One region of the Thioalkalivibrio sp. AKL17 genome, then DNA from elsewhere that is predicted to be linked to it. Evidence: predicted binding sites of a transcription regulator. Region 1 holds the regulator's gene; each other region holds the start of a gene.
The links. Region 1 encodes sigma-54, which starts transcription at its own class of promoters, with help from an activator protein. Its sites were predicted from a motif close to TGGCANGNTNCNTGCTT; they were not measured.
Positions count from the first base shown of each region.

Region 2: a site for sigma-54 is predicted at 6,669-6,685, ahead of flgB (flagellar basal body rod protein FlgB). Genes of this name have one in related genera too.
Region 3: a site for sigma-54 is predicted at 6,127-6,143, ahead of D577_RS0109835 (TonB-dependent copper receptor). Genes of this name have one in related genera too.

Region 1 covers NZ_KB898768.1:52,994-62,385, reverse strand. Annotated here, with positions in the region: gene rapZ (RNase adapter RapZ) at 1-136, opposite strand, end outside; gene hprK (HPr(Ser) kinase/phosphatase) at 142-1,182, opposite strand; gene D577_RS0110395 (PTS sugar transporter subunit IIA) at 1,185-1,649, opposite strand; gene hpf (ribosome hibernation-promoting factor, HPF/YfiA family) at 1,654-1,992, opposite strand; gene D577_RS0110385 (RNA polymerase factor sigma-54) at 1,996-3,519, opposite strand; gene lptB (LPS export ABC transporter ATP-binding protein) at 3,604-4,344, opposite strand; gene lptA (lipopolysaccharide transport periplasmic protein LptA) at 4,341-4,883, opposite strand; gene lptC (LPS export ABC transporter periplasmic protein LptC) at 4,880-5,458, opposite strand; gene D577_RS0110365 (HAD family hydrolase) at 5,455-5,991, opposite strand; gene D577_RS0110360 (KpsF/GutQ family sugar-phosphate isomerase) at 5,991-6,968, opposite strand; gene D577_RS0110355 (calcium/sodium antiporter) at 6,959-7,933, opposite strand; gene D577_RS0110350 (NAD-dependent epimerase/dehydratase family protein) at 7,952-8,899, opposite strand; gene D577_RS0110345 (LLM class flavin-dependent oxidoreductase) at 8,904-9,392, opposite strand, start outside.
Region 2 covers NZ_KB898764.1:165,666-175,057, reverse strand. Annotated here, with positions in the region: gene flgJ (flagellar assembly peptidoglycan hydrolase FlgJ) at 1-228, opposite strand, end outside; gene D577_RS0100865 (flagellar basal body P-ring protein FlgI) at 228-1,442, opposite strand; gene flgH (flagellar basal body L-ring protein FlgH) at 1,462-2,133, opposite strand; gene flgG (flagellar basal-body rod protein FlgG) at 2,171-2,959, opposite strand; gene flgF (flagellar basal-body rod protein FlgF) at 3,003-3,743, opposite strand; gene flgE (flagellar hook protein FlgE) at 3,779-5,023, opposite strand; gene D577_RS0100840 (flagellar hook assembly protein FlgD) at 5,057-5,752, opposite strand; gene flgC (flagellar basal body rod protein FlgC) at 5,763-6,185, opposite strand; gene flgB (flagellar basal body rod protein FlgB) at 6,207-6,617, opposite strand; gene D577_RS0100825 (protein-glutamate O-methyltransferase CheR) at 6,805-7,620, opposite strand; gene D577_RS0100820 (chemotaxis protein) at 7,816-8,745, opposite strand; gene flgA (flagellar basal body P-ring formation chaperone FlgA) at 8,968-9,392, shown strand, end outside.
Region 3 covers NZ_KB898767.1:309,917-319,308, forward strand. Annotated here, with positions in the region: gene D577_RS0109805 (response regulator) at 1-802, shown strand, start outside; gene D577_RS0109810 (diguanylate cyclase) at 799-2,217, shown strand; gene D577_RS0109815 (DUF5362 family protein) at 2,350-2,721, shown strand; gene D577_RS0109820 (hypothetical protein) at 2,818-3,384, shown strand; gene D577_RS0109825 (DUF945 family protein) at 3,450-4,889, shown strand; gene D577_RS0109830 (sigma-54-dependent Fis family transcriptional regulator) at 4,893-5,861, opposite strand; gene D577_RS0109835 (TonB-dependent copper receptor) at 6,194-8,179, shown strand; gene D577_RS0109840 (copper chaperone PCu(A)C) at 8,198-8,746, shown strand; gene D577_RS0109845 (FHA domain-containing protein) at 8,823-9,365, shown strand; gene D577_RS0109850 (serine/threonine-protein kinase) at 9,369-9,392, shown strand, end outside.

The DNA.
Region 1 (9,392 bases):
TGCGGACCTTCTCCACCAGTTCCGGCAGCATCGGCAGCGGAAGGTTGTCGACGCAGAAGTAGCCGGCGTCCTCCAGGGTATGCAGGGCGACGGTCTTGCCGGAACCCGACAGACCACTGACCAGCAGCAGACGCATGTCGGTCAGCCCTCGGGATCGGGGTTGGGGACCGTGGTGCTGGGCCCGCCGATGTGGAAGATGGACTCCTCCTGCTGATCCTCGCCCATCTGGCGCCGCTGGCGGGCGCGCAGGTCGTCCCCGGCGATGTAGCCCTGCATGTGCAGCAGGTGATTGCGGACCGCGGCCTCGATCATGACCGCGATGTTGCGCCCCGGCGCCACCGGCAGGCTGATCAGCGGGATGCGCAGGCCGAGGATCTCGCTTTCGCCGCGACGCCCGTTCAGACGATCGTCCGGCACCGGCGAGGGCTCGTTGTGGTCGCGCAGATCGATGATCAGGCGCAGATATTTGCCGCCCTTGATCGCCGAGTCGCCGTACATCGCGCGGATGTTGAGCACGCCCAGGCCGCGCACCTCGAGCAGGTCCTGGAGCAGGGCGGGGCAGTGTCCGCGCACGATATCGGGGGCAATGCGCGCGAATTCGGGGGCATCATCGGCGATCAGCCGATGGCCCCGTGAGATCAGTTCCAGCGCTACCTCGCTCTTGCCGACGCTCGACGCCCCCGAGATCAGCACGCCGATCCCGAGGATCTCCATGAACACCCCGTGGCGCACCTCGAAATGAGCGAGGCGCTGCTGCAGGAAATAGCGGAGCAGGGCGATGACTTCGTGCGAGGAGGTGCGAGTGCACAGTATCACTGGTAGAGGGTCGTCACCAGCGTGGGGCATGCGCGGGAACGGGCAGGTGTCCTCGGCGAAAATCACCATGGTGGTGCCGGTGCGGGCCATCTCCAGCACAAGGTGGTCACGCTGTTCGTCGGACAGGCCGGCGATGTAGCGGGCCTCGTAGTCGCCGATGACCTGGATGCGGTTGGGGCGGATCAGGTTGAGATGGCCGGCCAGCGGCAGGTCGCCATCGCCGACTCCCAGGAGTTCGCGGTCGCCCGCGGCCTCCTCCCCGTGGACGTAGCGCAGGTCCAGACGGCTCCCCATCGCCCGCGTGAGCGCGGCGATGGTGATGTTGCTCGCGGTGCCGTCGCCTGCCGCCTCCGCCCGGTCGGCCATGGTCAGGTGTCTCCCAGGGCCCGGGTGAGGGCCTGCTGGACCCCCGCGCTGTCCGCGGCGCGCCGGATGCCGGCGAGGGTGTCCGGCTGCGACAGGCCGCGTGCGAGCTGGGCCAGCAGGTCCAGGTGTTCGCTGGTGGCCTCTTCCGGCACCAGCAGGGCGATCAGGATGTCCACCGGTTCGTGGTCCATGGCCTCGAAATCCACGCCCTGATCCAGACGCAGGACCGCGATGCGGGGCGTATCCAGCTCGGCCAGACGGCCGTGCGGAATCGCCACGCCATGGCCGAGCCCGGTGGAGCCCAGTTTTTCGCGGGCCGACATGGCTTCGAACGCGGCGCTGGCCGCCAGCCCGTCCGCGGCCCCGTCCACCAGCAGATCGGCGAGGGTTTCCAGCGCTCGTTTCTTGCTGGAGCAGTCGGCTTCCAGTCCGATGCGCTCCGGGGTGATGAGCTCGGCCGGGTTCATCGGTTTACGGGGTCTGTTCGCGGTTGCGCTGGTGGCCTTCGGCGCGATGATGGTCCTTGACCTTCTCCTTGTGCTTGATCAGCTGGCGGTCGACCTTGTCGATCAGGCCGTCGATGGCGGCGTACATGTCGTCGTGGCTGGCCTCGGCGTGGATGTGGTTGCCGGTGACCTGCAGATTCGCTTCCGCCTTGTTGTGCAGCTTCTGCGTCTTCTCGTGGGTCAGCACCACGTGCACGTCGATCACCTTGTCGAAGTGGCGTTCCAGCTTCTGGAATTTCTCGTTGACGTAGTCGCGCAGGGCGTCGGTGATTTCGACGTGGTGTCCGGTGAGGTTGATCTGCATGGGTCAGGCTCCTTTCGGTTTGCTTCCGGTCGGCATGGCGGCCATCTGGCGGCGTTCGCTGGAGGATGGCAGGTTCATGCCCTCCCGGTATTTGGCCACGGTACGTCGGGCCACGTTGATGCCCCGATCCGCCAGGATCTGGGCGAGGCGGGAATCGCTGAGCGGTTTGCCCGGCGTTTCCTCTTCGATGAGTTCGCGGATCATGGCACGAATCGCGGTCGCGGAGCATTCCCCGCCGTCGCTGGTGCCCACGTGACTGGAGAAGAAATACTTGAATTCGAACACTCCGCGGGGGGTGTGCATGTATTTCTGCGTGGTCACCCGCGAGATCGTGGACTCGTGCATCTCCAGGGCTTCGGCGATGTCGCGCAGGATCAGCGGCTGCATCGCCACCTCGCCGTGTTCCAGGAACCCCTGCTGGCGTTCGACGATCGCTCGCGCTACGCGCAGCAGGGTGTCGTTGCGGCTGTGCAGGCTCTTGATGAACCACCGCGCCTCCTGCAGCTGGTCGCGCATGAATGCGCTGTCGCGGGCATCGGAGACCTGGCGGACCATGCCGGCGTAGAGGTCGTTGACGCGAATGCGCGGGGCGATCTCGGGATTCAGGTCGACCTGCCAGCCCTGGTCGGTATGACGCACGTAGACATCCGGGACCACGTATTCCGGCGGCGTCTCGCTGATCTGGGCGCCGGGGCGCGGGTTGAGCGTACGGATCAGGTCCAGGGCCGCGGCCAGCTCGTCGGCATCGCGCACGCCGCTCTGGCGCTGCAGTGCCTTGTAGTCACGCCGGGCAAGGGCGTCCATGCCGTGTTCCAGGACCGCGCGCGCGGCTTCGCGCGAGGGCGCGTCCGGCGCCAGCTCGCCCAGCTGGACCTCCAGGCACTCGCGCAGATCCAGCGACCCGACCCCGAGGGGGTCGCAGTGCTGCAGCCAGTGGCGCACTGCCTCCACCTCGTCGGTGCCGACCGGGGTGTCCTCGCCCTGACTGATGGTGTCGGCCAGGGTCTCGACGTCCCCCTCGAGGTAACCGTCGCCGTTGATGGTGTCGATCAGGGCGGCGCCGATGCGCTGGTCACGCGGGGTCAGGTGCGACAGATGCAGCTGCCACAGCAGGTGGTCCTGCAGGCCACCGCCATCGTCGTCCGAGGTGTTTTCCAGGGGATCGCGGTCGTCCAGTCCGCGCGGGCTGGCGCTGGCGTCGTAGATGTCTTCCCAGCGGGTGTCGGTCACCAGTTCGTCGGGGATGACATCCTCCGAACCGCCGGCGTCCACCGTTTCGCCGGTGCCGGCGGCGGCATCGCTGGCGGTCTCGTTCTCGCCCTCGGTGCCGGGGTCCGGGGTTTCTTCGCCATCGGCGCCGAGTTCGTCGTCCTCGGCCTGTTCCAGCATGGGGTTGCTTTCCAGCGCCTGCTGGATCTCGGCCTGGAGCTCCAGCGTCGAGAGCTGCAACAGCCGGATGGCCTGCTGCAGCTGCGGCGTCATGGTCAGCGTCTGACCGAGCTGCAGGTTCAGCCCGGGCTTCAGCATGAGTTGGGAGAGGCGTTGTTCACCATAAGTGAATAGTAATCCCTTGTTGTGGCCTTGTGCACCGGCCGGATGTGGCGATCGGTGTCACAGGCGGAAATTTTCGCCGAGGTAGACCTCGCGCACGCGGGCATCGTCCAGCAGTTCCTCCGGCGTTCCCGCGCTCAGAAGGTGCCCCTCGCTGAGGATGTAGGCGCGGTGGCAGATGCCCAGGGTCTCGCGCACGTTGTGGTCCGAGATTAGTACGCCGATGCCGCGTTCGGCCAGGTGGCGGATCACTTCCTGGATCTCGCTGACCGAGATCGGGTCGACCCCGGCGAAGGGTTCGTCCAGGCAGATAAACCGCGGATCACCGGCCAGCGCACGGGCGATCTCGGCGCGCCGCCGTTCGCCTCCGGACAACGCGATGCCGGGGCTGTGGCGCACGGTTTCGAGCTGGAATTCCTCGATCAGGGCATCGCCGATGCGGCGGCGCTCGTGGCGGTCCAGTCCGGGCCGCAGTTCCAGCACTGCCTGCAGGTTGTCCTGGACCGACAGGCGGCGGAAGATCGAGGCCTCCTGCGGGAGATAGCCCAGCCCGGCGCGGGCGCGTTCGTGGATGGGGGCCTGCGTGATGTCGCGCCCGCCCAGGGTGATGCGCCCGGTATTGGGCCGGATCAGGCCGACCAGACTGTAGAAACAGGTGGTCTTGCCGGCCCCGTTGGGTCCCAGCAGGCCGACCACCTCGCCGGGCACCAGGTCCACGTCCATTGCGTCCAGCACGGTACGCTGGCCATAGCGCTTGCTCAGCTCGCGGGCGACCAGATGGCCGTCGGCCGCGGGCCTCATGGATCGTCCTCGCGTGGCTGCAGGCGGATGTGCACGCGCTCGTCGTCGGTGTCGCCGCGTTCCGCGCGGATCACGTCGCGCTCGAGGTCATAGGTGATGCGCTGCCCGCGGGCATCCTCGGCGGCGGTGATGACGCGCGCCCGTTCGGTCAGGATCACGCGTTCCTCGTCGAGGAAATAGTCGATGCGCAGCCCTTCGGCGATGCGCATCTCGCCGGTCTCGGGATCGGGCGACTCCAGGCGTGCGGGCTCGCCGTGGGCCTCGATCTCGTAGGGGCGGCGCTCGCGCATGTGCACGATCACGCGGTCTGCTTCCAGCGTGGCATCGCCGCGCACCACGATTACGTCGCCGGTGTAGGTGCCGGTGCCCGCGCGTTCGTCCATCTCGGCGTGGTCCGCGGTGATCTCCACCGGCAGGGCATCCTCGCGGCCGGTCGCCGGCGGGGCCGCCAGGATCAGTGCGAGTACGCCCGCTACGGCAAGCAGCGGGGCCGGTCGGCGGATGCCCGCGCGGCGATGTTCGGTTGTGGCCGGGTTCATTCCGGGCGGTCCTCCTGCGGCAGGTCGCTGTACAGCGTGTAGACCTCGGCGAGCAGTTCAATGGTATCCGCTTGCGGGTCGGCGCGCAGGCCGGTACCCCGCTGGAACAGTCCCGGCTGTTCCAGAGTGCTCGACGCCGACGAGGTCGTCAGCCGGGTGTCCAGCGCCACGCGCACGTCGCGCGACTCGATCACCGTGCGCACGCGCTCGTTGCGTTCGGGGCTCACGCCGCGGGTGTGGCCGAAGGTATGCAGCAGTTCGCGATCGGGCTGATGCGCCGCGCGCGGGGCCCGCCAGGTCCAGTTCAGGCCCCGCTGGTCCAGCAGATCCAGCTCCGGGTCATCGATGAACTGGACCGCATCCCGGTCGTATTCGCGCAGCCGCGCCCCCTGCAGGCGGTGGGTGGGCCGCCCGTCCTCGCCAGTGACATGCGCGGTAAACCCCTCGATCTGCAGCGTGGGTTCGGCGTCGGCCGCGGGTTCGGCAGGCGGCTCGGCCGCTGTCGGCCCGGCGAGCAGGAGCCCGGTGGTCAGCAGCCAGGCGGCGAGCAGGGCGCGACGCGGATCCGGGCTCATGCGTGCAGGTAGCTTTCGAGCACGGCCTCGAGGCGGCCGCGCGCGGCCAGCAGGTCCTCGCAGACTTCGCGCACCGCGCCGCGCCCGCCACCGGCCGTGGTGACCCACTGCGCGTGCTGGCGCACGAACGGATGGGCGTCGCCGACCGCGATGCCCAGGGCAACCCTGCGCATCGCCGGCAGATCGACCACGTCGTCGCCCACGAACGCGGCCTCGGCGGCGCGGTGCCCGGTCTGCTCCAGCAATTGCGCCAGCGCGGCGCCCTTGTCCCGCCGGCCCTGGATGCAGTGACGGATGCCCAGATCCCGCAGGCGATGCTCCACGACCGCCGACTGCCGCCCGGTGAGGATTGCGACCTCCAGCCCGTCGTCCATGGCCATGCGCAGGCCGTGGCCGTCGCGGCTGTGGAAGGCCTTGTACTGTTCGCCACCGTCGCCGAGAAACAGCGCGCCGTCGGTCAGCACGCCGTCGACGTCCAGGATCAACAGTCGGGTGGTCCGCTGCAGGGTGGAAAGGTCGGTTTCGGTGTTCATCAGGCCACCCCCGCGCGCAGCAGGTCGTGCATGTTGATGACCCCCTGCAGGCGGCGGTCGGCGTCGGCCACCGGCAGGGCGTTGATCCGGCGGCTCTCCATCATCTCCAGGGCCTCGGCCGCCAGCCAGTCGGCACCGGCGGTGTGGCCGTCGCGGGTCATGACCTCGCCGATGGTCAGGCTGTCGAGGCTGTGGCCGAGGTCCAGGGTGCGGCGCAGGTCGCCGTCGGTGAAGACCCCCAGGATCCGGTCCTCCGGGTCGCTGACGATCACCAGCCCCAGCCCCTTGCGGGTGATCTCGAACAGCGCATCCTTCAGCGGCGCGTCTGGTGCGATGCGCGGGATCGCTTCGCCGGTATGCATGATGTCGCCGACGTGGATCAGCAGGCGACGCCCGAGGCGGCCGCCGGGATGCGAGCGGGCGAAGTCGTTCGCGGTGAAGCCGCGCGCGTCCAGCACCGCCACCGCCAGGGCATCGCTCATCGCCAGGGCCGCGGTGGTGCTGGAGGTCGGCGCCAGCCCCAGCGGGCAGGCCTCGTGTTCCACGCTGACATCCAGGTGTACGCTGGCATCGGTGCCCAGGCGCGAGCCGGGGTTGCCGGTCATCGCGATCAGCGGGACGTCCAGGCGTCGGATCAGCGGCAGGATGGTGAGGATCTCGTCGGTCTCGCCGGAGTTCGACAGGGCGATCACTACGTCGTCGCGGGTGATCATGCCGAGATCGCCGTGGCTGGCCTCGCCCGGATGCACGAAGAACGCCGGCGTGCCGGTGGAGGCGAGGGTGGCCGCCAGCTTGCTGCCGATGTGGCCGGACTTGCCCATGCCGGTAACCACCACCCGCCCGCGACAGGCGAGGATGTGCCGGCAGGCCGCGAGGAAGGCGTCGTCGATGCGCGCGGTGAGGCCGCGCACCGCGTCGGCCTCATTTTCGAGGACGGCCAGTGCAAGCTTGCGGGTTGTGTCGGGGTTCAGATCCATGCCGGTGCCGTGATTGCGAGAGTCACAAGGTAGCCGCTGAAGGCCAGAAGGAGAAGGGCTCCGTGCCAGCGGGTGATGCGTCCCGAGCCGAAGCGGGCGGCCAGCAGCACCGCCACGGTCAGGGCCAGCATCACCGGATAGTCACGGGTCAGCACTGCGGGTTCCACCGCCAGCGGCGCGATCAGGGCGGGTACCGCCAGCACCGCCAGCAGGTTGAACAGATTGGAACCGACGACGTTGCCGAGGGCCATGCCGGTTTCGCGGCGCAGCGCGCTGGCCACGGTGGTGGCCAGTTCCGGCAGACTGGTGCCGATCGCGACCAGGGTCAGGCCGATCAGCAGTTCGCCGGCTCCCAGGGCGGTGGCGATCTCGACTGCCCCCCAGACCAGCGCCTGGCTGCTCGCCAGCAGCACCACCAGACCGCCGGCGAGCCACCCCAGGGCGGTCGGGAGACCGCCGGGCGTGGCCGCCGGCGGGGGCGGGGCCAGCCCGGGGTCGGACTCCGGGGGCGTGCCGGGGTGGCGGGCCGCGCGGATCATCCAGACCACGACCGCGATCAGGCCGGCCAGCATGATCACCCCTTCCGCCCGCGCCAGCCGGCCGTCCAGCAGCAGCAACAGCACACCGAGCGTGGCCAGCAGCAACAGTGGCAGTTCGCGTCGTACCAGCCCGTGACCGGCGATGATCGGGGCGATCAGGGCGGCCAGCCCGAGTACCAGTCCCAGGTTGGCGATGTTCGAGCCGATCGCGTTGCCCACCGCCAGCCCCGGCGCTCCCTGCAGGCTGGCCAGCAGCGAGACGATGATCTCCGGGGCCGAAGTGCCGAAGGCGACTACGGTAAGGCCGATCAGCACCGGCGAGACCCCGAGCCCGCGCGCCAGGCCGGCGGCGCCGAACACGAAGCGATCGGCACTGGCGGCGAGCAGCACGAGACCACCGACGACGGCGAGCAGCGGCAGCAGCATGCGTGGTCCGGTCGCCCCCTATCGATTGCCGACCCGCAGGCGCTCGAGGCACTCCGGGGTCGTGACCCGGGGTTGCCAGTCGAGTTCCCGGCGTGCGCGCGTGCAGTCCAGGACCAGCGGGCCGTCGAGCCCGCGCACCCAGCCCGGATCACCGGCCCGTGCGCTCAGGCGCCAGGCCAGCGGGTGCAGTCTGCGAATGAGGCCGGCGGGTACCGGCAGGGTCAGGCGCCGACCGTAACGGGCCATGGCACGCAGCGACCACACCGGTTCGGTGCCCAGGTTGAAGCAGCCCGGGGCGCGGCGGGTGACCGCGGCGGCGATTGCCCGCGCGGCGTCTTCTTCCCACAGGATCTGCACCGGCGCGTCGATCCCGGCCGGGTGAAGGCGGCTGCGGGCGATCCGCTGCAGCAGCGGGTGGGCATGCGGCCCGACTACCGCGGGCGGCCGCAGGACGGTGGAGACCAGATCGGGATAGTCGCGCCCCGTGGCCTCCAGGGCCTGTTCGGTGGCGACCTTGTCCTCGGCGTAGGGGAAGCGCGGGCGCAGCGGCCGGTCCTCGTCCAGGGGGACGGGCGAGTCCGGCCACGGGCCGTAGACCGCGGCGCTGGAGAGGAACACTACATGGCGCACACCGGCCTGTGCGGCGGTCGCGAAGACCGACCGCGACAGTTCCACGTTCTGCCGGCGCACCCAGTCGCGGTCGTGGCGCTGGCGTCCGCCGTGCCCGCCCATCAGCTGGAAGGCCAGATGCACCAGGGTATCGGTCCCGGCGAGGTCTTCGGGCGTCAGTTGCGCCAGATCCTTCTGGCGCAGGTCGTAGCGGTCCGCCGGCAGGGTCGCGGCCCCGGGGAAGTCCGCCGGTTCGCGATCCAGGGCAATGATCCGCTCCACCTCCGGGGTGTGCAGCAGTTCGGGCAGCAGGACCCGGCCGATGCGACCGGCTGCGCCGGTGACGGCAACGCGCATGCGGTTATCGGGTCGGGGCGGGGCCATCGAGGAATTCCGGCATGACCTCTTCGGCGAAGCAGCGCATGGACTCCTCCGCCAGTTCGCGCGGCACGGCCCCGGCGCCGAAAGCCAGCAGCAGGTGATCCACGCCCGCCTCGCGCAGGGCCTCGATGCGCTCGCGGCATTCCTCGGGGGTGCCGACCAGCGTCATGCCCAGCATGTCGAGGATCTTCAGGTTGATCCCGGCCTTGACCAGGTGGCGGAAGCGGCCCAGCGAGCGGTAGTAGTCGTAGCCCTCGATCAGGCGTTCCAGCACCGGCAGGGTCTGCCGGAACATGTTGCGGTAGAACCATTCGAACGCGGGCTTGGCCTCACGCCGGGCGCGCTTGCCGTCCGGCAGGCACAGCACGCCGAGGGTCATGCCCACGCGCGGCGGGTGCGGGGTGTCGCCGCCGGCATGGGTCCAGCCCTCGCGGTACAGGCGGATGTCCTCGCGGATCATCTGCCACGG
Region 2 (9,392 bases), on a different contig from region 1:
CTGGTACATCTCGGTCTGTTCGTTCTCGAACATCCCGTCGCCCAGCGAGGCCTCGCGCATCTGCTTGAGCATCTGGCCGACCAGCATGGCCTCGAACTCGCGCGCGACCGACTCCATGCCCTCGCGACTGCCACCCTGCGCGGCCCGCGTGAGATCGTGCAGGCCCGAGGGATCGGAGGCCATCGCCTGACTGGCCTGCATCCGGCCCTGATCGCTCGGTCCGATCATCAGATCACCACCAGCTCCGCCCGCAGCGAGCCCGCCTCGCGCAGGGCCTGCAGAATGGCCACCAGGTCGCTGGGTGCCGCGCCCACGTTGTTCACCGCACGCACGATCTCGTCCAGCGAGGTTCCCGCGTCGAACAGGAACATCGGGTTGTTCTCCTCCTCAATCGCGATGTCGGTCTCCGGCTGGATCGCGGTCTCGCCCGGGGCCAGCGGCAGCGGCTGCACCACCTCCGGTGACTCGGTAATCGTCACGGTCAGACTACCGTGCGACACCGCGGCCGGCGACACCTGCACGCTGGACCCGATCACAACGGTGCCGGTACGCGAATTGACGATCACCCGTGCGGGGGCCTCACCGCGTTCCACCGGCAGGTTTTCCAGTTCGGCAACGAAACTGACCCGCTGGCTGGGATCGGTCGGTGCACGCACCGTGACCGACGAGCCGTCCTCGGCCCGGGCGGTGCCGGCGCCGAAGGTCTCGTTGACCGCCTCGGTCAGGCGCGTGGCCGTGGTGAAGTCCGGGCGATTGAGGTTGAGGGTCACGGTGTCCCCCTCGGCGAACGCAGTGGGCACCTCGCGTTCCACCGTGGCCCCGTTTGGGATTCGCCCGACACTGGGCACGTTGACCGTAATGCTGGACCCGTCGCCGCCCTCAGCATCAAAACCGCCGACGATCAGGTTGCCCTGGGCGATGCCGTAGGTCTCGCCATCGGCCCCCTTCAGCGGGGTCATCAGCAGGGTACCGCCGCGCAGGGAGTCGGCGTTGCCCATGGACGACACGGTGACGTCGATGTCCTGCCCGGGCCGGGCGAACGGCGGCAGGTCGGCGGTGACCATCACCGCCGCGGTGTTCTGCAGCTGGGGGTTGGCATCCTCATCCGGGCTCAGACCGAGCTGGGTGAGCATATTGTTGAGGCTCTGCACGGTAAACGGCGTCTGCGTGGTCTGGTCACCGGTGCCGTCCAGTCCCACCACCAGGCCGTACCCGATCAGCTGGTTCTCGCGCACCCCGGACACACTGGCCAGATCCTTGACCCGTTCCACGATGCCGGAGCCACCCTGCTGGGCCCCGGCCTGTTGCTGGGCCTGCTGCTGAATCGCGGTCTGCGCGGAGACACCCTGGCCCCCGAGGGTGACCAGCAGCCCGGCGGAGAGGGCCGCCACCGCGACTTGCCGAAGCCTCCTGCGCATCGCCTGTCGGATTCCTGCCTGCATGCGTCACCTCGTCCTTATGCTAGAAAGGCCAGATCGGGCTGTTGAAGAACCGGGTGATCCACCCGGGGGTGTTGCTGTCGGCGATGAAGCCGGTCCCGCCGTAGGAGATGCGGGCGTCCGCGAGCTGGCCGGAGAGCACTGTGTTGTCGGCGCTCACGTCCTGCGGCCGCACGATGCCGCGCAGCCGCACGTATTCCTCGCCCTGGTTGATGCCCAGCCATTTCTCGCCCTGCACCACCAGGTTGCCGTTGGACAGCACCTCGGCCACGGTGACGGTGATCTCGCCCTCGAGCTGATTGCTCTGGCTGGAGTCGCCCCCGCCATCGAATTCCCGCGAGCTGTTGTTGCTGGCGCCGAACAGGGGACGCCCGGAGCGTGTGGCCTCGCCGCCGAACGCCTCCAGATTGCCGAGGTCGAGGTCGGAGTCCTTGGAGGTGCTGGTCGAGGAGGATTTCTGCGCATCCGTACTTTCGGCCAGGATCACGGTGAGCACGTCTCCCACCCGGCTGGCAGTGGTGTCGGTGAACAGTCCCTGGGACTGCGACGCCTGGAAGATACTGCCGTTGTTCTCGGCCTGCGGGACCGGCTCGGGCGGTTCCACCGCCTGATACTCGGGCGCATCGCCCGGGCGCTCGTCGTGCGGCATGCTGGCGCAGCCGCCCAGCAGCAGGAAGACCAGCGGAACCGCCATGCGGCGGAAGGCGACGGGAATCATGGCGTTCATGGCGTCACCCGATGGTCTGGTTGATGAACTGCAGCGCCTGGTCGGCACTGGAGATGGCCTTGGAGTTCACCTCGTAGGCCCGCTGGGTCTCGATCATGTTCACCAGCTCCTCGGCGATATTCACGTTGGAGGTCTCAAGCGAGCCCTGGATCACCGTGCCCACGCCATTGAGCCCGGGGTTGGCCTGCTGCGCCACCCCGGAAGCCGCGGTCTCCTTGAAGATGTTCTCGCCCACCGCCTCCAGGCCCGCGGGGTTCACGAAGTCCGCCAGCTGGATCTGCCCCAGGTCGACCGGTTCGGCCTGCCCCGTAATGCGAGCGGTCACGGTGCCATCCTTGCCGATGTCGATCGACTCGGCATCATCCGGGACAAACAGGCCCGGCTGCAGCGGATAGCCGTTGGACATCACCACCTGGCCGTCGGAATTGACCTGGAAGCTGCCGTCGCGGGTGTAACCGACGTCACCGTTGGGCATCAGCACCTGGAAGAAGCCGTCGCCCTCGATGGCGACGTCCAGAGAGTTCTCGGTCTGCTGCAGGTTGCCCTGTTCGAACATCTTCTCGGTGCTGACCGTGCGCACGCCGGTGCCGATCTGCAGGCCCGAGGGCAGCTGCTGATCCTGGGTGGCCTGGGCGCCGGGCTGGCGCACGGTCTGGTAAATCAGGTCCTCGAACACCGCCCGGTCCTTCTTGAAGCCGGTCGTGTTCGAGTTGGCCAGGTTGTTGGACACGGTCGACATGCGCGTGTCCTGCGCGTCTAGACCGGTCTTGGCAATCCACAGTGCCTGGTTCATGGCGTTTCTCCTGTCAGTCGGGGTGTCTCCGGGATACCCCGGATCAGCCCATGCCGAGCAGCCGGTTGCTGCTCTGTTCCAGCGTGTTGGCGGTGTCCATCATCTTGACCTGCGTCTCATAGGTCCGGGACAGCTCGATCATGCGGGTCAGCGCCTCCACGGTGTTCACGTTGCTGCTCTCCAGCGAGCCGGAGGTCAGCGTCACGTCGGCGTCCGCCGGCGCCTCGCCGCCGTCCGCCATGCGGAAGAGGCCGTCATCCCCGCGCTCGAGGTCCTCCACGTCCGGGTTGACCAGGCGGATGCGCTCGACTGCCGCCAGCGCATCGGCCGGCGCCCCCTGCGGGCGCACGCTGATGGTCCCGTCGGTGCCGATCTCGACCTTCTCCGATGGCGGGATCGCGATCGGGCCGCCGTCCCCCATCACCTGCATGCCGTCGGCGGTGCGCAAAAGACCGAAGCCGTCCACCTGCAGATTGCCGGCGCGGGTGTAGCCCTCCTGACCGTCCGGACCCTGCACCGCGATGAAGCCATCGCCGTTGATCGCCACGTCGAGGTCGCGCCCGGTACTGCGCAGCGTGCCCTTGGAGAAGTCCGCCGCCTCGGTCCCCACCTGCACGTAGTCGCGGGTGTCGTACACCGGTCCGCGAACCGGGACGGTATCCGCCGTTGCCAGCGCCTGACGGAAGCCATCGGTATTGGCATTCGCCAGGTTGTGGTTGTTGACGGACTGGGCGTGCTCGGTCTCCCGGGCCCCGGACATCGCGATGTAGAGAAAACGGTCCATGGTTTGACCTCCCGCAGGATCCTCCGGTTACCGCCCTAGCGGATATTGATGATCGTCTGGGTCACGGTGTCGGCCGTGGAGATGGTCTGGGAGTTGGCCTGGAAGTTGCGTTGGGCCGTGATCAGGTTCACCAGCTCCTGCGCAATATCCACATTGGAGGCCTCCAGGGCCCCGGCCTGGATCTGCCCGGTGCCGCCCGAACCCGGCGCGTTCAGGGTGGGCCCGCCGGAGGCGAAGGTCTCGGCCCAGTTGTTGTTGCCCAGCTGTTCCAGACCCTGCGGGTTATCGAAATTGGCCAGCGTCACCTGGCCCAGCACGTCCGACTGCCCGTTGCTGTAGCGCGCAAACACCACGCCCTCGTTGTCGATATCGATATCGGTCAGCGTGCCCGGGGCAAACCCGTCCTGGTTGAGGTCGCTGACCCCGAAATCGGAGCCGTACTGGGTCGTTCCGGCGAAATCGATGGTGATCTCGTGGTCATCCTCGAAGTTGCCGCCGGGAGTGAAGGTAAAGGTCGCGTCGTCGTCATCCATCGCGTCGAAATCCAGCTCGCCGTTGCCATCGAACGCCAGCTGCTTGGGATCGCCCTCATTGACCACCTCGCCGTTGACGGCGACATGGGCCTCCCACTCGTTGTCATCGGTCTTGGTGAAATAGACCTCCGCGTCCTGGGCCTCGCCCTGGCCGTTGTACACCGTCAGCGAAGTGGAAAAGTTGTAGCTGTCCGGGACGGCCACGCCATCATCGGTTTCGAAGCCGTCCTCGATCACCGGGGAATCCGACTGCAGATTCAGCCGGGCCTCGATATCGGAGGTCACCTGAGGTGCACCCTCGCCGGTCTGCAGCTGCAGGTCGCCCGGAGCACCTCCCAGATCTGCCGGGTCAGTATCACCGTCCTCGGCAATGTATCCCTGCAGGTTCTGGCCCTGACTGTTCACCAGGAAGCCATCGCGGTCGACCTGAAACTCGCCGGCGCGCGAATAGACCGTATTGCCATCATCATTGAGCTGGAAAAAGCCCTCGCCGTCGATGGCCAGGTCCAGACCGTTCTCGGTGAACTCGGTCTGCCCCTGGCTAAACTGCTGGGTCACCGCCAGCAGGCGCGAACCGGCACCGGTGGCCGTCTGCGAGGTCCCGCCGAAGGACTGCGCATAGACGTCCCCGAATTCCGCACGCGATTTCTTGAACCCGGTGGTCCCCGAGTTGGAGATGTTGTCGCCGGTCACGTCCAGGTCGGCCTGGGCCGAGTTCAGTCCGCTCAATCCGATGTTGAAGGGCATGTTCCGTTCCTCCGTCAGGTTTTTCGTCGAACGTCAGCCGGAGATCCGGCGTACGTCGGAAAAGTCGATCTCGCCCACACCATGCACATTCAGTGCCAGGCCGTTTTTCTCGCCGCCCATGGAGACGCTGTCCACGCGCTGGTTGAGAAAGGTCTCCAGCGATTCGGTGCTCTCCCCGCTGCGCGCGGTCGCCCGTACCTCGTAGACCCCGGCCGGCGCGCGCTGTCCGTTGTCGGTCAGGCCATCCCACTGGAAGTCCTGCAGCCCGGCGCCCATCGCGCCGAGATTCATGCTGCGCACGCGTTCACCAGCTCCGTTCATGATCTCGACCTCCACCGACTCGGCCGAGGCCCCCAGCTCGAACGCGCCGCTCATGCCGCCCTCGGGATCCAGCTGGCCGAACTCCACCGGCACCAGCACGTCCTTGCCAACGAGATTGGCGCCCTGCACCGCCTGGTTCTGGCCCATCGACTGGGCGAAGCCCTCGAACGACTCGTTCAGCTCCTGGATTCCGGTGACGCTGGAGAATTGCGCCATCTGCGCGATGAAGTCCCCGTTTTCCATCGGCTCGAACGGGTCCTGGTTCTGCAGCTGGGTCGTCATCAGCTTGAGGAAGTCCTCCTGTCCCAGTTCTTCGCTCGGCCCCTCCGCCTCCTGGCGGTCGCGCTGGGCCTGGCGGTCGGTGCGAATGCCCGCCCCTTCAAGCATGTCGGGAGTCAGTCCGGTCATCTGCGTTCTCCTAGCCCTGTCCGCCCATCTGCAGCGTGCGCTGCATCAGCTGGCGGGTGGTGTCCATGACTTCGACGTTGGCTTCGTAATTGCGCGAGGCCGACATCATGTTGGCCATCTCCTCCACCACGCTGACTGCGGGCCGGAAGATGTAGCCTTCTTCGTTCGCCTTCGGATGGTTCGGCTCGTAGTGCATGTGCGGCTCGGCATCCGATTCCTCGATGCCCGCCACCTGCACTGGTGTCGCCGTCCCGTCGCGGTTGGCCTGGTCCATCACCGCCTGAAACAGGACATGCTTTCCGCGATAGGCCTCCTCGGCACTGCCAGCCGCCGTATTGGCGTTGGCCAGATTCGAGGACACCGTATTCAGCCGCGCCGACTGCGCCGTCAGCGCCGAGGCCGAGGTATTGAAAAGGTTGAACAGATCACTCACGGCGGTGGCCTCCCGTCAGGTTCAGCGATTGCCCCGGAAGGCATCGCGAATGCCGGAAACCCGGCGGTTAAGAAATTCGAGACTGCTCTGGTACTTGACCGAGTTCTCGGCGAACGCCGCCCGCTCCATCTGCGGATCCACGGTGTTGCCGTCCAGAGATGGCTGTGAAGGAATGCGGTATTTGAGCTCGGCCCCGGTGCCCGCGGCGGCCGTCCCTGGATCCTGATGACCTGCCCGGGTCTGGCTCATCGCCAGCTGCCCGCCACCGCCCCCGTCGGCCGCCTCCAGCTGGCTGCGAAAATCCAGATCGCGCGCCTTGTAGCCGGGGGTGTCGGCATTGGCGATATTCGAGCTCAGAACCTCCATGCGCTGCGAACGCAGGTTCACCGACTCCGGCAGAATCCCGAGTGCCTTGTCCAGCGATATGCTCATCCCGTTCCGTCCGGCCCGCACATGGCGGGCATCCGTTGCCTGACCACGACGATGCAATCGCCGTGCCATTGGCTGCCGGCAAAAGGGAAAAGGATTGGGAGGGACGCCGGCGCGCGGCCGGCCGCGCGGCGAATCGCCGCGCTGGGAAACGAGCACCGGGCCCGTTGCAGGCCCGGCGTGGAGGGGTTCAGCCCTTCAGCCGCAGGACCGAGCCGTACTCGGTGCGCACGGTTTCGTAGGCCTTGCTGTAGGGCCCGACCGTCTCGGAAGCGCCAAGAAACAGATAGCCACCGGGGTTGAGCTGCTTCGCTATACCGTCAAGGACCTGACGCTTGGTCTCGGCCGAGAAATAGATCAGGACGTTGCGGCAGAACACGATGTCAAACTTGCCCAGCGCCGCGTAGCTGTCGACCAGGTTGAGTTTCTGAAACCGGCAGCGGCGCTGCACTTCGGGGATGATCTTGTGCCCCTCGGGCACGGTCTCGAAAAACCGGGACCGCCGCGACTCGCTGAGCCCGCGCACGATGCTCAGACCGTCATAGACTCCCTTGCGGGCATCTTCCAGCACGCCCTCGGACAGGTCCGTCCCGAGAATGCTGACGGGCACCACCCGGCGCGGGCGCGACGCCTCCCATTCCGAGACCACCATCGAGATGCTGTAGGGCTCCTGGCCACTGGAACACCCGGCCGACCAGACCTTGATCGACGACCGAGTGGACGCCAGCTCCGGGAGGATCACGTGGCGCAGGATTTCGAACGGAAAACCGTCGCGAAACCAGGAGGTTTCGTTGGTGGTCATCGCGTCGATGACGCGCGTGCGCAGCTTCGGGCTGGGGGCCTTGCGCAGCGCGTGCAGCAGCTCCGGCACGTCCTTGTAGCCGAATTCATCCAGCAGGCGGGACAACCGGCTGGACACCAGGTACTGGCGGCTGTCCCCCAGCACCAGGCCACAGCACTCGGAGAGAAAGCGCGCGAATTCTTCGTAGTCACGGGAATCGATCACGCACACATCTCCGCCTTGACGCGTGCCGGGCCCGTCCGCCGTCCGCTGGTTGTTCGGTTCGATGATTCCATGCCGCCACAGTATAGGGCTTCGAGGCGGCCTTGCGGGAGTCCGCAGCCTGCAAAGGGGCGGCAAGCGCCGACCGCCCTCCTCCGCCGGGCCGGCAACCCCTCGCCCCCGGCAACCACCGACATCTCAGGCGGTCTTGTTGATCTGTTCCAGGACCGCACTGGCCAGTTCGTCCGGGTTGAACTTGGAGAGGAACGCATCCGCGCCGGCCCTACGCACCATGTCGGTATTGAATTCGCCGCTGAGCGAGGAATGCAGCAGCACCCGCAGCGGTCGCAGCCGCTCGTTCTCGCGGATCTTTGCCGTCAGGGTGTAACCGTCCATGCGCGGCATTTCGATATCCGAGATCACCAGCTCGACCGTGTCGTGGATCGGGCCCTCTGCGGCTTTCTCCTCCAGGTAATCCAGGGCTTCACGCCCGTCCTTGCACAGCACGTAGGGCCACTCGAGCCCCTGGATGGCGCTTTCGATCTGGCGGCGGGCCACCACCGAATCGTCGGCGATGACGATTTCCCGACGCTCGGGTGTCTGCTCGGCCACCGCGGAACGCACGCTTTCCGACACCTCGGTGGGCAGCGGATTGACCAGCGACAGCACGCGCTCCACGTCGATGATCTCCACCAGCTTGTTGTCGAGTTCGGTGACCGCCACCAGAAACGACTCGCGCCCGGTGCCGCGCGGGGGCGACTTCACCTGGTCCCAGTTGACGTTCACGATCCGATCCACCGCCGATACCATGAAGCCCTGCACCGAGCGGTTGAACTCCGTGATCACAACCTTCTGCTGCCCGTCCGCCCCGGCCCGGGTCGACTGCATGCCCATCGCCCGCGCCAGATCGATGATCGGCACGGTCTTGTCGCGCAGGGTGGTCACTCCCCGCACCACCCCGGCGGACCCGGGAATCTGGCGCAACTGCGGCAGCGGAATCACCTCGCGCACCTTGAACACGTTGATCCCGAAGGTCTGCGTGCCGCCCAGATAGAACAGCAGAAGCTCCATCCGGTTCTGCCCGACCATCTGCGTGCGCTGGTTCACGTCGTCAATAAACTGACTCACGGTTCTCGCCCCCTGGGTTGTTCTCCCTGCTAACGGCCGCGCCGGCGGGAGCTTGAACCACGCATCGGGCGTGCAGGACAGGCCCGGATACCATGGCACGGAATCTGCATGCATCCCGCTACGAAGACACAGGGTCAACGGTGACCGGACATGCACCTTCTCAAGTTACAGGCTTTGCTCCCGTACCGCAGCCCGGGCCGCAGCGGGGGTGCGCTTCTCCTGATGCTCGCGCTCCTCGCCCCGGGCGCGCAAGCGGAGATCGAGCCGGTGCAGAACATCCGTGACAGCGCGGAACGGTTCCTGCACCAGCAGCTGGGGGAGCACAACGGTGACGATGTGGAGGTGCAACTCGGTCATGTCGACGAGCGCCTGCGCCTCAAGCGCTGCGACGAGCCCCTGGAGGCCTCGCTGCCGCCCGGCGGACGCCCGAGAGGCAATACCGCGGTCAACATCCGCTGCCCCGGGCCGGTGACCTGGTCGGTGTACGTTCCGGCCGCCGTGGAACGCCACGCCGAGGTGGTGGTGGCCCGACGCAACCTGTCGCGCCAGCAGACCCTGGGACCGGGCGATCTGCGCATGGAACGCATCGAGACGTCGCGCCAGGCCACCCATTATTTCGAGGACGCATCCGAGGTCGTCGGTCTGCA
Region 3 (9,392 bases), on a different contig from region 1:
GATCGACGACGATGCCAGCGTGCGCGACCTGATCCGGCGCAGCCTGGCCACGGAAGGCTACGAGGTGACGCTGGCCACCGGGGGCGAGGAAGGGCTGCGCCTGGCCCGCGAGCAGCGCCCGGACCTGATCACCCTGGACGTGATGATGCCCGCCATGGACGGCTGGGCGGTGATGACCGCGCTGAAAAACGACCCCGACACCCGCGACATCCCGGTCATCATGCTGAGCATGCTGCGCGACCGGGATATGGGGTTCATGCTGGGGGCGGCCGACTATGTCACCAAGCCCGTAGAACGGCATTACCTGCTCGAGGCCGTCGGTCGGCAGATGCCCCCGCCCTGCGCCTGGGGCGCAACCCCGGAGACCTGCGAACGATCGCCGGGCTGCGGCTGTACCTGCACGGTCCTGGTGGTCGAGGACGATGCCGAGACCCGCGAAATGATCCGTCGCCAGCTCGACTGCGAGGGCAGCCGGGTGATCGAGGCCGAGGACGGCCAGGCGGGGCTGCGCCGTCTCGAGGAACGGGACGGCCGGGTCGATCTCATTCTGCTCGACCTGATGCTCCCGGGCATGGATGGTTTCGCCTTTCTCGACCAGCTGCAGCGTCACGAGCGCTGGGGGGGGATTCCGGTGCTGGTGCTTACTGCCCGGGATCTTTCCGCCGCGGAACGCGGCCGGCTGCTGGAGCGGGTGGAGGACATCTTCCAGAAGGGGGCTGTCAGCCGTGAGGACCTGCTGGCGGCCATCCATTCCCACGTCGACCGCCATGCCTCCGCCAGCAACACGGATCACGGGCAATGAACGTGGCGAACACCAATATCCGTCATGACCTGCGCACGCCGGTGAACCACATCATCGGTTACGCCGAGATGGTCCAGGAAGACCTGGAGGATGCCGGCATCGATGGTGGTTCGGGGCAGCAGTTGAGCGCCCTGGTGCAGAAGGCCCACGAGCTCCTCGAGCAGGTCAATCGCATTCGCACTCCGGAGGAAGGCGGGCCGCCGCTGGAAGACCAGTTTGCCGAATGGACCGACGTGCTGTCCGATCTGACCCGGCTGCATTCCGATGTCCGCGCCGCAGTTCCGGAGGCCGGGGCCGGGAGCCTGCACGGAGATCTCGACAAGATCGGAGACGCCATCAACCATCTGGCCGATATGGTGCGTGCCGGCAGTCGTACGCGTCTTGCCGATCCCGATCCCGGCCCCGAGGCCTCCGGGCCCGGCGATGCCACGGGCGCTTCATCCGACGCCCCGCCCGGGGAAGCGCCGGAAGACGCGCCGCGGATCCTGGTGGTCGACGACAATCGTTCCAACCTCGAGATTCTCGCCCGGCGTCTGGAGCGCGAGGGGTATCGCGTGTCGGCGGTGACCAGCGGCTTCCACGCCCTGGCCCGGCTGGGTGATGAAACCTTCGACCTGATCCTGCTGGACGTGGTCATGCCGGACATGGATGGCCAGGAGGTGCTGGACCGGGTGCGCCGCAAGTACGGCCCGACCGAATTGCCAGTGATCATGGTCACCGGACTGTACAACAGCGACAGCATCGTCCAGGCCCTCAATGCCGGGGCCAATGACTACGTCACCAAACCGGTGGACTTCCCCGTGGCCCTGGCGCGCATCCGCACGCATCTCCAGCTGGGCGAGCTGGCGCGTGATCTGGCCGCGGCCAACGAGCGGCTGTTCCGGTATTCCTACATGGACGGTCTGACCGCGATCCCCAATCGGCGGCATTTCGACGAACACTATGCCCGCGAGTGGGATCGTGCCCGGCGGGAGTCGCTGCCCATTGCCGTGGTCCTGATGGACATCGACTACTTCAAGCCCTTCAACGACTACTACGGCCACGAGGCCGGCGACCGGGTCCTCAAGGAAGTGGGGCGCGCCCTGGACGCGACCCCGCGGCGCAGTTCCGATCTGGTCGCCCGCTACGGCGGCGAGGAATTCGTGGCGGTGCTCCCGGGTGCGGAACAGAGCGATGCCCGCGACTTCGCCGAGCGCCTGCGGGCGTCGGTGGAGGCCCTGGAGCTGGAACACAGCCAGTCCGGTGCTGCCGCGCATGTGACGCTGAGCGTGGGCGTCGCCGGGGAGCGGCCGGTCACGGGCGGTGACGAGGCGGACGACCGGCGCCGTCAGCTGCTCCTGCGCGCGGACGAGGCCCTGTACGAGGCGAAAGAAGGCGGGCGGAACCAGGTCCGCTGTGCGCCCGATCCGGCATAGGGGGGCAGGCGGGCCCCGGCTTGTGTCCCCCTGCAAACATGCAGGTAAGTTCGCGCGGTCCGGCTGCTACACTTCGGGAAGGCGTCGGCGGCTGCGGGCGACCTGCCACCGAGGGAGAGAAAAAGGGGAATCATGAACGAGACAACCAGTACGACCGGCGTGCGCGAACTCATCGAGCCGGTTTATCGCGGCAAGTTCTGGATGCAGCTGATCGGGGTCATGCTGATCCTGTCCGGGGTGCTCACGGCCCTGTCGATCATCGGCATCATCGTGGCCTGGATCCCGATCTGGGCCGGCGTGGTGCTGATGCAGGCAGCCGGCAGCTTCACCCGGGCCTACGAGCGCGATGACGAGCTGGAGGCGAAGAATGCCATGGGCCGGCTGCGAACCCACTTCACCATCATGGGCGTGCTCCTGCTGGTCTACATCCTGCTGATGGTGCTGGGTGTCCTGTTCGGCATCGGCGCGGGGATGATGGGCATGAGCGAGCTTCAGGGCATGTAATCCGGGCAGTCGGGCCGCCGGCCGCGGCCCATTGCCTTTTGCGGCCCGTCGTCATAGCTTCTCCGGTATGTCCATCGTCCAGACCGGAGGTTCGTGATGACCCGCTCGCCAGCCGTGCTGTTCGCCGTTTCGCTTGTGCTTCCCGTTCCCGCGCTGGCCGGGCCGGATGCCGGCGAAGCGGAAGCCGATGCCTTCACGCGTGCCTACGCGGATTCCTGTCTGAGCGGAGTGAGCGATCTGGAGGCACTGCGGGCCGAACAGGACGAGGACGATCTGCTGCGTCCGGAGGTGGCCGCGCCGTTTCTGGGCGGGCAGGAAGGCGACGCCTGGCGTCTGGAGTCAGAGGCCGGGCGTTTCGTGCTGGCCCTTCCCGACGGTGACACGTTCTGTGCGGTGCACGCGCGTCGCGCCGATGTCGAGCATGCGCACGAGGCGTTCGTGCGTCTGATCTCGGAGGCCCCGGACCCGATCGAAGCCCGCGAGGTTAGCGATGACACCCGCGAGGTGCCGGGGCGCGGCCCGACGCGAACCGTATCCTGGGAATGGGCGGTGCCCGAAGCCCCTCTCAAGCAGCTGTTCACCCTGACCCTGGCCCCGGCCGACGATGACGGCCGGGGCCAGCTGATGGGGTCGGCGGCCCTGGTGACCACCGACGACGACTGATTCGCTCCGGGGCCGTTGCTCACCCCGGGGCACACTGGCAACACCCACCAAAGAAGGGAGTCATTATGGCAAGTGGACTGGCGAAGGCCGGCGTGGCCGTCGGTGTCGTGGTACTGGGCGGAGCGGCCTGGGCGGGCGGTGACCGTCTGGTTCAGGCGCAGGCGCAGGACAGCCTGCAGGAGGCGCTCGACCGCTTCGAGGCGGATGCCGCGGCGGTGGACGAGTTCGACGTGATCCGGCTCGCTTATGACCGGGATGCGGGGACGGTCGATTATCGCTTCCGCTATCGCCCGGAGTCCGACAACCCGCTGCACGAGCCGCTGGCGGAGCTTCAGGGCACGCCGGAGCCGAGCGTGAGTGCCAGTGGTCGCATGGAGGTCGAGGATTACGGCCTCGCCCGCTGGGTCAGCGGCCAGCCGTTCCGCGCGGCCGGCACGCTGCCGTGGGCCGAAGCCGTGGCGGCCGACCTGCCCGCACTGGAGCAGGATCACTGGGCCACGCTGGAGTTCGCCCATCGCCCCGGGGGCGACACCGGCATCCACCTGCAGGGCACCGGTTATGACGGCGATCTGCTGATGGCCGGGCAGCATCGCATTGGCGAGCTGTCCTGGGACGCCTGGGAGGCCTCCGCGCAGATCGCGGGCGAGGCCGGTCTGCAGGCGCTGCACGCCGAGCTGCCCCGGGCCTGGATCGGCGTGCCGGGCGAGGTGGATCTGCGGATCGACGGCCTGCGCATGCGCGGCGACAACCTGGTCATCGTCGACTCGCTGCTGGTGGAGGGCGATTCCGAACTCGCGCTGGACGGGATCGAGGGTGAGTTCGACGACGAGTCTTTCCGCATGCGCGACCTGCGTCTGGCGGGGGTGACCCGCGAGACCGACGGTCGTTCGCGCAGTGACCTGAGTCTGGAGCTGGGCGAGACCCGGGCGGAAGGCCTGACCGGTCTGCAGCAGTTCCACGCCGAGCTGCATCTGGACCTCGATGCCGCCTCCGTCCGCGAGGCCGGGCGTCTGGGCCGCGAAGTCGAAGCCGGCCTGCATGCGCTGGAGGATGTGGACGCCCTGTATCAGCAGTGGCTGATGGATACCGCCTCGCACGGCGCCGCCCTGGAGCTGCGGGAACTGCGGGTGGTGGACGCCCGGGGCGATGCCCTGGACGGCAGCCTGACGCTGCGGGCCGGCGAGATCCCGCCAGCCGCCTGGCAGGGCCCGGGATTGCTGGAGTATCTGTCGGGTTCGTTGCAGGCGGGCGTGGACCGGGGGCTCATCCGTACCTCGGTGCGCGAGGACATGGCCCTGCGTGAGCCGCATCGGCCGGCGGCGGAGGTGGAGCGCGAGGCCGAGGAGATCGTGGCCATGCTGATGCAGGGCGCGCGCGAGTTCCCGCTGTTCACGGTGGAGGATGACCGGGTCCGGCTGGACGTCGAGGTCGCCGAGGGCATGATCGTGGTCGATGGCGAGCCGATGATGGCGGTCACCGACCTGATGATGCTGCTGCAGGGATAGCGATCAGGCGATCTGGTATTTCTTCATCCGGTAGAGCAGGGTGTCGCGGGTCAGCCCCAGCAGGCGGGCGGCCCGCGACCGGTTGCCCGCGGTCTGTTCCAGGGCCTGGCGGATCAGGTCCATCTCCAGGCGCTCCAGGCTGAGCCCTCCCGGCGGGATCACGAACGGCCCGCCGGCCTGGTCGTGCGGGGTCTGCAGCCAGGCATCGGGCAGATCGCCCGGGTTGATCTCGGCACCGCTCATGAAGATTACGCAGCGCTCGACCAGGTTCTTCAGCTCGCGCACGTTGCCGGGCCAGGGCCACTGGCCGAGCCAGCGCAGCAGTGCGGGCGTGAACCGCGGCGGTTCCACGCCGTGGTGTTCCGCCAGTGTGACGCGAAAGTGTTCGGCCAGGCGGCGCACGTCTCCCTGGCGGCTGCGCAGTGGCGGCATCTCCAGCGGCACCACCTGCAGGCGATAGTACAGGTCGGCGCGGAAACGCCCGTCGGCCACGCGCTGCTGCAGATCCTGGTGGGTCGCGGCGATCACGCGAACGTCGATCTGTTCCGCCTCGGCCGCGCCCAGCGGCTGGCATTCCCCGTTTTCCAGAAAGCGCAGCAGCTTGGCCTGGGCCCCGGCCGGGAGTTCGGCGATCTCGTCGAGCAGCAGCGTGCCGCCATGTGCCTGGCGCACCAGCCCCGGTTGATGGTCGTTCGCGCCGGTGAAGGCCCCGCGGCGGTGGCCGAACAGTTCGGATTCGACCAGCTCTTCGGGCAGGGCCGCGCAGTTCACCGTGATCAGCGGTCCGTCCGGGCGCCGACTGCGGGCATGGATGTGGCGCGCCAGGTGTTCCTTGCCGGTTCCGCTCTCGCCCAGCACCAGTACCGTGGCATCGGTGGCCGCTACCATGCTGGCCTGACGCAGCACGGCCTGCAGCTCGGGCGAGCTCCCAACGAAATGTTCGGCGGTATTTTCGGCTGATTCGACCAACATCTCCTCCCGGCCGCCAGGCGCTTGCGGCATGACTGCATAGCCTGCCCCAGAGTCCGTGCCCGGGCAAGGGACTCCGTACGCGTCCGGTTCGCAACTGCGGCGTTTCACCCCTCCGCTGTGGCAAATCCCGCACCGGTCCCGGGGGCTGCCGTGTGTGCGTGGCGGTTCCGGCCACCTCCGGTGGTGCTCCCAATGGTGCTTCGGGCGCCGCAGTCCGCCATTCCGGTTTCCCGATCCTTGTTGGTGCCCGTACCTGGCCCCTACCTGGCCCGGTGCTTGCTGGCGAGTCGGTCGCACGACACCAATGACAAGAACAAGGACGGAGAGAAATCATGAAGCATTTGCATGGATTCCGGTGCCGCTGGATCCCCCTGGCGATCGCCGGTGCCGCGGCCGCGCCCGTGGCGGCCGCAGGGCCTTCTGCGCCGCAGGCCGGGGATCCGGCGCGGCTGGCCCCGGTGGTGGTAACGGTTCCCGCCATGGAGGGGCCCGGGCGGGTCAGTACCGATCCGCGCCAGCCCCGGCTTCCGTTGCCGGCGCATGATGGCGGGGCGTATCTGGCCTCCATCCCCGGATTCGTGACCAGCCGCAAGGGCGGTACCAGCGGCGATCCGGCCCTGCGAGGCCTGGGAGGCTCGCGACTGTCGCTGCTGCTGGACGACGATCCGGTGCTGGGCGGCTGCGGCGGGCGCATGGACCCGCCCACCGCGTATGCCTACCCGCAGGCCTTTGACCGCATCGAAGTGAGCAAGGGTCCGCAGAGCGTGCGGCATGGTGCCGTGTCGGGCGGTACGGTCCGTTTCGAGCGGGACGCGCCGGTGTTCACGGAGGCCGGGGAGGTCACCGGATTCGCGGGCCTGACCGTCGGGCGTTTCGATCGCACCGACCTGGTGGCGGACGTGGCGACCGGGTCCTCAGCGGGCTATCTGCGTGCCATCGGCACCTTCTCGGATCAGGACGATTACCGCGACGGCGATGGCAACGAGGTCCACTCGCGGTATTCCCGCTGGAGTGGCACCGGGATCGCCGGCTGGCGCCCTGACGAGCAGACCCTCATTGAGTTCACGTATGACCGTTCCGACGCCGAGGCCGCTTACGACGACCGTGGCATGGACGGCGTGCGCTTCGACCGCACCGGCTACAGCCTTGCGCTTACCCGCGATGATCTCGCGCCCTGGTTCGAGACCCTGGAGGCGCGGGTCTTCCGCAACGAGATCGACCATGTGATGGACAACTACACCCTGCGGGAGCCTCCGGGCATGCCCATGGTCAGCTACCCCGAACGCATCACCGAAGGGGCGCGGGTGGCCGGGGATTTCCGGCTGCCGCGGGACATGGCCCTGCACGCCGGGTTCGATTACAGCCGCAACCGCCACAGCGGGAACCGCCTGATGGGGCCGGACGCCTTCGGGTGGCGCGATGTCGCCCGCGAGGATACCGCGCGATTCCGCGACGCAGGGGTGTTCGGCGAACTCGAGATCCCGCTGGATGCGCGGCGCCGCGTGGTGAGCGGCCTGCGGGTTGACCGGACCCGGGCCGAGGCGCAGCGCGACGGCTTTGGTGGCGCCAGCGACGGCGACCGCGAGCGCGCGACCGCCACCAGCGGTTTCCTGCGCTATGAACAGGAGCAGGCGCAGCGGCCGCTGGCCTGGCACGTCGGTGTCGGGCGTTCGGAGCGTGCGGCGGATTTCTGGGAGCGCCGGCGGGTGTTCGATCTGGATACCGAGGTCCTGACCCAGCTGGATGCGGGCATTGCCTGGAGCGGGCCGCGCCTGCGTGCCTCGCTGTCCGGTTTCTACGGCGAGTTCGATGACTACATCCTGGTGGCGCAGCCCGGGGATCGCACGCGCAACGTGGGCGCCCGGACCTGGGGCTTCGAAGCGGACGGCGCCTGGGAGATGACGTCGGCGTGGACCTTGAACGCGAGTGCCGCCTGGGTGCGTTCGGAGAACACCACGGACGACGTGCCCCTGGCGCAGACCCCGCCGGCGGAGGCGACGCTGGGCGCGGAGTATGCGTCCGGGATGCATTTCGGCGGGTTGCAGGTGCGCGGCGTGATGCGTCAGGACCGCATCCACGAGGATCACGGTACGATCTACAGCCTGGACACCGGAGAGACCTCGGGCTTTGCCACCGTCGCGCTGTACGGCGGGGTGGAGCTGTTCGGGAACTCGCAGCTGACCGTGGGCGTGGACAACCTGTTCGATCGCACCTACAGCGAGCATATCCAGCGCGGCAGTGCCGAACTGGGAGCGGCCACCCGGCCGGTCAACGAACCCGGGCGGACCGTCTGGGCCCAGTGGAACGTGGAATTCTGAGAGAGGGAGACATAAGCAATGACCAACATCTCGCAATATCAACGCCCCGGGCGGCTGGCCCTGGCCGGTGCCGTATTCCTGGCACTGGCTGCCACCGGCGTGACGGCCGGAGAACATGCGCATGGCGCGGACGAGACTTTCGCCTGCGACTGTCCGGCGGGCCTGGAAATCGTGTCCGAGCCCTGGGTGCGCATGATGCCGCCGGGCATGGGCTCGACCGCGGCGTATCTGACCCTTGCCAACCATACCGACGAGGACGTCGAGCTGGTCCGGGGCGAATCGCCGGTCGCCGGGGTCACCGAGCTGCACGACCACGTGCAGGATGACGCGGGCGTGATGCGCATGCGCGAGGTCGAGGCCATCACCATCCCGGCCGGCGGGAAGACCGCGCTGGAGCCGGGTGGCCTGCACGTGATGCTGATCGATCTGCATGAACCGCTGGAGCGGGATCAGCGTGTGTCGGTCACCCTGGAGACGGCCGCGGGCGAAACCGCGCGCTTCGAGGCCACGGTACGCGATGGTGGCGGGTCGCGCCATGGCCACGGGTCCGGTCACCACGGGCACTGAGGATTGATCCAGATCGTTGTGACCCTCCCGGGGGTGCGGGCATACTCCATCCCGTATGTCCATTCACGGGGGGAGCATGAACGAGCATTCCGAGGGAAGGGGCGAGGGCCGCGACCGTAACGGCCCGCAGGGCACCATGCTGTTCCAGCGTGGCGAACTGCCCGAGGCCCCGCCGGAGCCCGCCGGCACCGAGGTCGAGGAGAGTGACCTGCCGGTGCTGGTGGGGGTCGCCGAGCCGTTCAAGCAGCAACGCCTGCTCATGCGCCCCGGCCGCCATTCGCTGGGGCGTCAGTCCGACAACGACATCGTCCTGCAGGAGCCGAGCGTGTCCTCCCAGCACGCCTGGGTCATCAACGAGGACGGCGAATGCCGGGTGATGAACCTGCTCTCCACCAATGGCACCTGGGTCAACGGCGAGCGGGTGCACGAGGCCACGCTCAGGGAGGGCGACCGCGTGCGCTTCGGCGGGGCCGAATTCGTGTTTCATCACCGGGATCATGCCGGGGCCGGTCTGCCCCTGGCCGGCCGCCGTCCGCGCTGGCGGGCCTGGCTGGCGGGCGGTGCTGCGGTGCTGGTGGTGGCGGTGCTGGTACGGATCGGGCTGGAGGTCCTGGCCTGATCCATGCGCCGCTTCGGCCGGTATGAA